2 regions of the Pseudomonas sp. TE3786 genome follow, and region 1 is predicted to be linked to the other one. Evidence: predicted binding sites of a transcription regulator. Region 1 holds the regulator's gene; the other holds the start of a gene.
The links. The regulator FliA, encoded in region 1, starts transcription of late flagellar genes. The targets are predictions, from matches to a motif close to CTAAAGTTTNNNNNNNNNNNGCCGNTAA.
Positions count from the first base shown of each region.

Region 1 (4,494 bases):
CTCCGGCTGCAGAACCGGTACGGGCGGTGGCAACCGACCAGCGCAGCCTGGATGCCATGCGCTTTGAATTGAATGGCCTGCGGGAGCTGATTGAAGTGCAACTGGGCTCGATGGCCTGGGGGCAGATGCAAAGCCGTCGTCCGCAACAGGCGGCCCTATGGCGTCGTCTGCAGCGCATGGGCCTGCCGGCCGAGCTGTCGCGGGTGCTGCTGGAGCGCGTCAGCAAGGTGGCGGAGCAACGTCAAGCCTGGCGCATGATCCTCGCCCACCTGGCCCATGCGATTAAAACACCGAAGGTCGAGCCACTGGAGGAGGGGGGCGTGATTGCCCTGGTGGGCCCGGCTGGGATGGGTAAAACCACTACACTGGCAAAAATGGCCGCCCGTTATGTGCTCAAGTACGGCGCGCAGCATGTCGCGTTGGTGAGCATGGACAGCTACCGTATCGGTGCCCAGGAACAACTGAAAACCCTGGGGCGGATTCTCAATGTGTCGGTGACTCAGGTAGATCCGGGGCAGTCTCTGACCCAGGCGCTGGAGCCGCTGGCGCGCAAACGTGTGGTGCTGATCGATACCGCCGGCTTGCCAGGTAGCGATCCGGCCCTGCACATGCAGTTGGAAACCTTGGCCGGTCGCGGGGTCAAATCGAAAAATTATCTGGTTTTGGCCGCTACTAGCCAGAGCCAAGTGCTCAAGGCCGCCTACCATAGCTATAAGCGCTGCGGCCTGAGTGGCTGTATCCTTACCAAGGCCGATGAAGCGACCAGCCTGGGTGAAGTATTAAGTCTGGCTATAAGCCAGCATCTACCGGTAGCCTATCTGGCAGACGGTCCACGGATTCCGGATGATTTGCATGTACCACGCAGCCACCAGTTGGTGAGCCGGGCAGTGAGCCTGCAGGCGCCACAGGATCCCAGCGAGGATGCGATGGCCGATATGTTCGCCGGGCTGTATCAGAATCCGGCGCGCCGAGCAGGCTGAACAGCCAGGTCAGCGTTCGAGCAATAAAGTTTTCAGGCGTTTCGGTCGCCCTCTAAGGGCAACCTGAACGTAACCAGCCAAGTGGCCCCAGTCGAAGCTAGACAAGGTGTGTGGATAACATGGGTATGCATCCCGTACAGGTGATCGCGGTGACCGGCGGCAAGGGTGGCGTCGGCAAGACCAATGTCTCGGTCAATCTATCCCTGGCCCTGGCTGATCTGGGTCGGCGAGTGATGCTGATGGACGCCGACCTGGGCCTGGCCAACGTCGACGTGCTGCTGGGGCTGTCGGCCAAGCGCACGCTGGCGGACGTCATCAGTGGTGAGTGCGAATTGCGTGATGTGCTGCTGCAAGGTCCGGGCGGTATCCGTATCGTGCCGGCGGCGTCCGGCACCCAGAGCATGGTGCAACTCACGCCCATGCAACACGCTGGCCTGATCCAGGCGTTCAGCGATATCAGTGACAACCTCGATGTATTGGTGATCGACACCGCCGCCGGTATCGGCGATGCGGTGGTGAGCTTTGTCCGTGCGGCCCAGGAAGTGATTGTGGTGGTGTGCGATGAACCCACCTCCATCACCGACGCCTACGCGTTGATCAAACTGCTCAATCGCGACCACGGCATGAGCCGTTTCCGCGTGCTGGCCAACATGGCCCACAGCCCGCAAGAAGGTCGCAACCTGTTTGCTAAGCTGACCAAAGTGACTGATCGTTTCCTTGATGTCGCTTTGCAGTACGTCGGCGCAGTGCCTTACGACGAATCGGTACGCAAGGCGGTGCAGAAGCAACGCGCAGTTTATGAGGCCTTCCCTCGTTCCAAGTGCGCTCTGGCCTTCAAGGCTATCGCGCAGAAGGTCGACACCTGGCCGTTACCAGCCAATCCGCGCGGACATCTGGAATTCTTCGTGGAGCGTCTGGTCCAGCAACCGCTTGCTGACACGGCCGTATGACATCAGGCAATGGGCTCCGTATGTATAGCAAGGCACAGGCGCAGGACTCCCAGCACCAGTTGATCGAGCGTTACGCCCCACTGGTCAAACGCATCGCCTACCACTTGCTGGCACGTCTGCCAGCCAGTGTGCAGGTGGAAGATCTTATCCAGGCCGGCATGATCGGCCTGCTCGAAGCGTCGAAAAAATACGACTCCACCAAAGGTGCCAGTTTCGAAACTTTCGCCGGCATTCGCATCCGCGGATCTATGCTGGATGAAGTGCGCAAAGGCGACTGGGCACCTCGTTCGGTGCACCGCAACAGTCGCATGGTCAGCGACGCGATCCGAAAAATTGAAGCCAGAACTGGCAGAGACGCTAAAGATCAAGAAGTTGCGGCCGAACTCCAATTGAGTCTCGAGGATTACTACGGCATTCTTGGCGACACTTTGGGCAGTCGCCTGTTCAGTTTCGACGACCTTCTTCAGGACGGCGAACACACAGGTCTGCGCGAAGACGCTGGCGTTACCCACTTCGAGCCTTCGCGCGATCTGGAAGATGAACGTTTCCAATCGGCATTGGCAGCGGCCATTTCCGGACTGCCGGAGCGCGAACAGTTGGTGTTGTCGCTGTATTACGACGAAGAACTGAATCTCAAGGAAATTGGTGAAGTGCTGGGGGTCAGCGAATCGCGGGTCAGCCAGTTGCATAGCCAGTGTGCCGCTCGTTTGCGTGCACGCTTGAGCGAGTGGCGCGCTAGCTGAGCGGTACTGCCAGTTTCTCGATTCAACGCGCATCCAGGTGCTGGGTGCGTTTAGGACTGTACGGAGGTCGACTTGGACAAAAACATGAAAATCCTCATCGTTGACGACTTCTCAACGATGCGACGGATCATCAAGAACCTCTTGCGCGACTTGGGATTCACCAACACCGCTGAGGCAGATGACGGGACTACTGCTCTACCCATGCTGCATAGCGGCAGCTTCGACTTTCTCGTGACTGACTGGAACATGCCGGGTATGACCGGTATCGACCTGCTCCGCGCGGTGCGTGCCGATGATCGTCTCAAGCACCTGCCGGTGCTGATGGTTACCGCCGAAGCCAAGCGCGACCAGATTATTGAAGCGGCGCAAGCCGGGGTGAATGGCTATGTAGTCAAGCCGTTCACAGCCCAGGTCCTGAAAGAGAAGATCGAAAAAATCTTCGAGCGTGTTAACGGCTGATACCAGCCGTGGGGGCATTATGGCGCACGACGATCTACCCATGGGCGACCTTGAGTCGTCCTTAAAATCCAATGCCCGCGAGCTCGTTGAGAGCCTTGAAAAAGGTAATTTTGGCGACGCGGTGCAGCTTATCCACGAGCTCAATAAAGTTCGTGATCGCGGGCTTTATCACGAGGTGGGAAAACTGACGCGTGAGCTGCACAACGCCATCGTCAACTTTCAGCTCGACCCCCGTGTACCTCATGCCAAGGAAGTGTCGCAGATCACCGATGCCACCGAACGCCTGAACTATGTTGTGACCATGACCGAGAAAGCGGCTAATCGCACCATGGATCTGGTGGAGCAGAGCGCGCCGCTGGTGAATGACCTGCATTCCGAAGCTGGCACGTTGAGCGCTGATTGGAGCCGTTTTATGCGCCGCGAGTTGGGCGCTGAGGCATTCCGCGAGTTGGCAAAACGTATCGAGTTGTTCTTGGCTAACAGCGAGCGTGATAGCGCCAAGTTGTCCGGCCACCTCAACGACATTCTGCTGGCGCAGGATTACCAGGACCTCACCGGTCAGGTAATCAAGCGGGTTACCCAGTTGGTTACCGAAGTGGAAGGCAACCTGCTGAAACTGGTGCTGATGGCCAGTCAAGTCGATCGTTTTGCCGGTATTGAGCACGACCATGCGGTACTACGTGCTGAACAAGAAAAAGAAAAAGAGCCTTCTCATGGTGAAGGTCCGCAGATTCATGCCGATAAGCGTGAAGACGTCGCCTCCAATCAAGACGATGTAGACGATCTGCTATCCAGCCTTGGGTTTTAGGGAGCACACAGATGAGCTTCGGCGCCGATGAAGAAATCCTCCAGGACTTCCTGGTAGAGGCCGGCGAAATTCTTGAGCAGCTATCGGAGCAACTGGTCGAGCTGGAAAGCCGCCCGGATGACTCCAACCTGCTCAACGCGATTTTCCGCGGTTTCCATACCGTCAAGGGTGGTGCCGGGTTCCTCCAGCTCAATGAGCTGGTGGAGTGCTGCCACATCGCCGAAAACGTGTTCGACATCCTGCGCAAGGGTGAGCGGCGCGTTGACTCGGAGCTGATGGACGTTGTGCTCGAAGCACTGGATGCCGTTAACGGCATGTTCTCCGAAGTGCGTGAACGCGCGACACCAACCCCGGCATCGCCGGAGCTGTTGGCCGCGCTGTCGCGCCTGGCCGAACCGCAAAGCGCCGAAGAGCTTGCTGGTGTCGCGCCTGAATCGGCGGCCGCTGCCGAGCCTGAACCTGAACCCGAAGCAGTCGAAGCGCCAGCCCCTGCGGCGGCTTCTGGTGACATCACTGACAGCGAATTCGAGCAACTGCTCGATGCCCTGCACGAC
Region 1 is NZ_JBSRZF010000005.1:160,160-164,653, forward strand. It holds gene flhF (flagellar biosynthesis protein FlhF) at 1-980, shown strand, start outside; gene fleN (flagellar synthesis regulator FleN) at 1,091-1,930, shown strand; gene fliA (RNA polymerase sigma factor FliA) at 1,927-2,673, shown strand; gene ACVW0Y_RS08215 (chemotaxis response regulator CheY) at 2,758-3,132, shown strand; gene ACVW0Y_RS08220 (protein phosphatase CheZ) at 3,152-3,940, shown strand; gene ACVW0Y_RS08225 (chemotaxis protein CheA) at 3,952-4,494, shown strand, end outside.

Region 2 (4,494 bases), 130 kb from region 1:
ACACGTTGATGCCATACAACTGCTTGCTATCAAGGCGGAATAACAACAGCTCCAGTCGGTTCTGCCCCACCAACTGCGTACGCTGGTTAACCGAGTCCATCACTCCGGCCATACCCTGCCCCTCTTTAAAGTTTTGACCACCGAACCCTGCTTAGCCTAGCAGCCGGCACGGGCTTTGCTTTGAAGCAAAACATGAAACTGAAAACGCCACTTTTCCGACACACGCCACGCCGACTACCTACTGTAATCGGATCATGGCTAGCTTTGCTGGCATTTAGCCACATGAATTACGCGACTGCTGAGCTGACATTACCTGAACAACTTATCGGCGCAAGCCAAGGCTTTCTTGAGGTCACGGTTCAAGACTATTTAGAGCGTAGCGAAATCCAGGCGCGGCAAGAGATTCAAATCAACCGACTCGACCCACGGTTGCAATTGCAGTTGTGCGACGAAGACCTGACTACTGCCCTGGAGAGTCCGGCGCAACCGGTTGGTCGGGTCACCGTCAGGGTCAGCTGCGAAGGGTCGACGCCCTGGACCGTATTCGTTCCAGCCCAGGTAAAGCTTTACCGCAAGGTGGTGATCGCCATTCGCCCACTCAAGCGCGCGACCGAACTCAGCGAGGCGGACGTCGCCCTGGTGGAGCGCGATGTGGGTTTACTGACCCAAGGCTACCTGACCGATATGAGCCAAGTGCTGGGCACCAAGCTGACCCGCGGGGTAATGACTGATCAGGTGCTGGCACCGGTCTCCATCGAACAGGCCGAAGCCATTCGCAAGAGCGACCAGGTGGTGATCAGTGCGAAAAAAGGCGGGATAAATGTACGCATGCCGGGCGAAGCGCTGTCGGATGGCGTGGTGGGTGAACAGATCCGCGTGCGGAATTTGAGCTCGCAGCGGGTGATCAGAGCCCGCGTGCTGGGGCCGGGACAGGTGGAAGTACAGATGTAGATGGTTTTTTGCGCGCATTTTGCCGTGGCTTTTCATACACTGACGGCCTGTAGGACGCGGCAAATGGCCTTGGGAAAAAAATTCTAAAGTTTTCTAAACCAGCGCCGACAAGCTAGGCAAGCGTCCAAACACCGTCTGAGGTTTTGCATCATGGTCATCGATATCAACCGGCTAAATAATGCCGCCGCGTCCACCAGCACTGGGCGTACCGCTACGACCCAAACTGGTAGCCGCAACGATACCGCGAGCGCCACTCAACCTGCCGCACCGGCTACAGCCGCCGAACAAAGCACCGCGAAAACCGGTGAATCGGTGCAGCTCAGCCAGCAGGCACAGCAGTTGCAGAAAGTTACCGACAAACTTAGTGAGCAACCGATTGTCGACAAAGAACGCGTCGCCCGCCTGAAACAGGCCGTGGCAGATGGCAGCTATCAGGTCGACAGCAAACGCGTTGCCAGTAAACTGCTCGATTTCGAATCCCAGCGTTAACCCTTGCAGGGCGACTCTGGGGGTGTTGTTGGACGCCTAACTCCGAGAGCTCGCCATGCACGATCAAACCCTGCTGCACCTGTTCACTCAAGACATCGGCACCGCCTCGCAGCTACTTGAACTGATCGACGCCGAATTCCAAGCCCTCACCGACCGCGACCTACCCCGCCTGGAAAGCATTCTGGCGGACAAGCAACCGCTGCTCGCCGTACTTGGCCAGCATGGCGGCGAGCGCAACAAGCTGCTTACCACACTCAATCTCAGCCCCGACCAGAGCGGACTCAACGCTGTGGCCGAACAATCGCCCATTGGCGGTGAACTGCTCGAGCGTGGTGCCGAGCTCAGTACCCTGCTGGAACGCTGCCAGGCCGCCAATATCCGCAATGGCCGGCTGATTCGCGTCAACCAGGCGTCAGTGGGTGGCATGCTCGGTATTCTGAGGGGCAATTCCGATACGCCAGGGCTCTATGACAGTCGCGGCGGTGCCGCTAGAATCGGCCAGCAGCGCCCGCTCAGTCAGGCCTGAACACCACTTATAACAAGGCGCAGGGGACGTACCGGCACAATGCCAGTATGCTAACGCCCCAGATGGATAGTGCCACAGCATTTTGCTCGGAGAATTCTGGACCGTGTCCAACCCCTTCGCCGCGGGTGATGGCCCGCAACCACCGAAAGTCCTCAAAGCTCCGTTGGAAGTTTTTGCTGCGCTGCGCCAGCTGGAAGAACATCGCGACCCGCTGATCATCACTTTCCATGAACGCTCCCAGCGCTTTCAGACCTTTATCATTCAGATCAACCGCGAGCGCGGCTTGGTGGCCCTGGATGAAATGGTGCCCAACGACGGCGAGCGCTTTTTGAAAGCGGGCGAGAGTTTTCGCATCGAAGGTTTCCATGAAGGCGTGCGCATCGCCTGGGAATACAAGCAGCAAGTACAGGTCGGGCAGCTGGAAGGTTCCAACTGCTACTGGTGCCCGATGCCCACGGAGGTGCTCTACCACCAGCGTCGCAATGCCTACCGCGCCCCACTGAAACAAGCCCAGGCGGTAAATATCGAACTAGGCGGCGATCGTTTGAAAGTGCCCGTCAAAGGCCAATTGCTGGATATCTCCGCCACGGGCTGCAAGCTGCGTTTTCCTGGCGATGCCGGCAAAGGTCTGCAACCGGGTCAGGTCTATGAGCGCCTGACCGCCAAGTTGCCTTTTGGCGTGATCACTACCGCCGTGGAGCTGCGCCATATGGTCTACGACGACAAGCTGGACCTCACCTTCGTCGGCATGCGCTTTCACCGTATGAACGGCCTCGAACAACGGCAGATCGACCGTTTCGTCTACCAGCTGCAACGCGAAGCGCGGCGTGACGATATCGACGACTAGCGCCGTAAGCGGCAAAAAAACGCCACCCATTGAGGTGGCGTTTTTGTTTCCGCGAAGCAACAACCAATCAGGTTGATTTGGAGTCGGCCGGATTTTCCACCGTCGCAGCCGGCTGGGTTTGCATCTGGTCATGCACGATCTGCTCATCGACCCGCGGATCCAAGGCTGCCACCAGCGGCGAGCTGGTCATGTTGTCCGGCATCGACATATGGTGCAGCGGTGCATCGTCCACCTGGTGCAGATTGGTCACCGCATCCGGGCGAATGCGCAGCACCAGCACCGCGGCGCAGAAGCTGACAAAGGCAAATAGCATATTGGCACCGAACTGACGCATCAGCCCACCCGCTACCAACGGCCCGATACAGGCACCAATGCCAAAGGTCACCAGCAAGATTGCCGTCAACGACACCCGCCGCTCGCCTTCCACATGGTCATTGGAAAACGCCACGGCCAAGGGATACAGGCTGAACTGCAACAGGCAGAGCACAAAGCCGACCGGTATCAGCACCTCCAGCGGCACCGTCGGCATCACTGCCAGTGGCAACGCCGCCACCACCAGCAGACCGGCGCAACCGCGGATCAGCACGGCACGATCATGACGGTCAGACAACCAACCCAACGGCCACTGCACCACCAAAGCCGCCAATACGCAGCAGCCCATAAACAGACCGACCTGTTCATTGCTCAGGCCCTGGCGCGCCGCGTACAACGGCGCTAACCCGTAGAACGAGCCGATGACCAAACCGGACACCAGTGTGGTGGTCAGCGACTGCGGCACCCGTTTGATAAAAAACCGTGGCTCCAACGGTGCCGGCCGCATGGGTGCCGGGTGGATCTTGCGTGTAACCGCTACCGGCACCAGGCACAGCGAGAAACACATCGCCACCAGAATCAACAACTCAAGGCCCAACGCCGGATGCAGCACCAGTACCAACTGGCCCAACACCAGGCCCAGATAGGAGGCAATCATATAGCCGGAGAACACCATGCCGCGCTGGCTGGCCTCGGCCTGCTCGTTCAGCCAACTCTCGATGACCATGTATTGGCACATCATGCCGACGCCGACGATGGCCCGCAGTACGACCCAGGCTGGCAGCCAATCGATCAGGCCATGGCCCAGCACCGCCGCGGTGACGATACCCGCGCAGGTGACATAGGCGCGAATATGCCCAACCCGGGCGATCAATCTATGGCCAACCTTGCCGCCGAGCACCAGGCCCAGGTAATACGCCGCCATCAATGCACCGACCCACAACGAGTCGGTTTTATCGGCGGCCAGACGCAGCCCGAGGTAGGTGCTCAACAGACCCGAACCGATCAGCATCAGCAGGCTGGCGAAGTAAAGCGCTCGAAAAGACTTCCAGATTCGATGCATCAGCTTTCCGAACGGCTCCTTGAATGGGGCCAGGCCAACAGGGCCTGGCGGGTGACACTTAGGCTTGGGCAGCCAACACGCGACGCTCCCAAGGGGTGATTTCATCGAAGAAGCTGGTGAGCTCCATCGTCTTAGTAGCAATGTAGCCGTCAATGAACTCGTTGCCGAACATCCCGCGGGCCAGTTCGCTGCGCTGCAGGCGGTCTATCGCAGCCTGCATCGTAGACGGCAGCCGCAAGGCATCCGGCACGTCGAACTCACCCTGGATGGCCGCTGTCGGTTGCAGTTCCTGCTCAATGCCATACA
Region 2 is NZ_JBSRZF010000005.1:31,142-35,635, reverse strand. It holds gene ACVW0Y_RS07625 (chemotaxis protein CheV) at 1-112, opposite strand, end outside; gene flgA (flagellar basal body P-ring formation chaperone FlgA) at 193-951, shown strand; gene flgM (flagellar biosynthesis anti-sigma factor FlgM) at 1,102-1,440, shown strand; gene ACVW0Y_RS07610 (flagella synthesis protein FlgN) at 1,496-1,966, shown strand; gene ACVW0Y_RS07605 (flagellar brake protein) at 2,070-2,813, shown strand; gene ACVW0Y_RS07600 (MFS transporter) at 2,881-4,188, opposite strand; gene ACVW0Y_RS07595 (glutamine synthetase family protein) at 4,247-4,494, opposite strand, start outside.
Region 2: flgM (flagellar biosynthesis anti-sigma factor FlgM) is a predicted target of FliA. The motif match lies at 1,035-1,062, and genes of this name have one in related genera.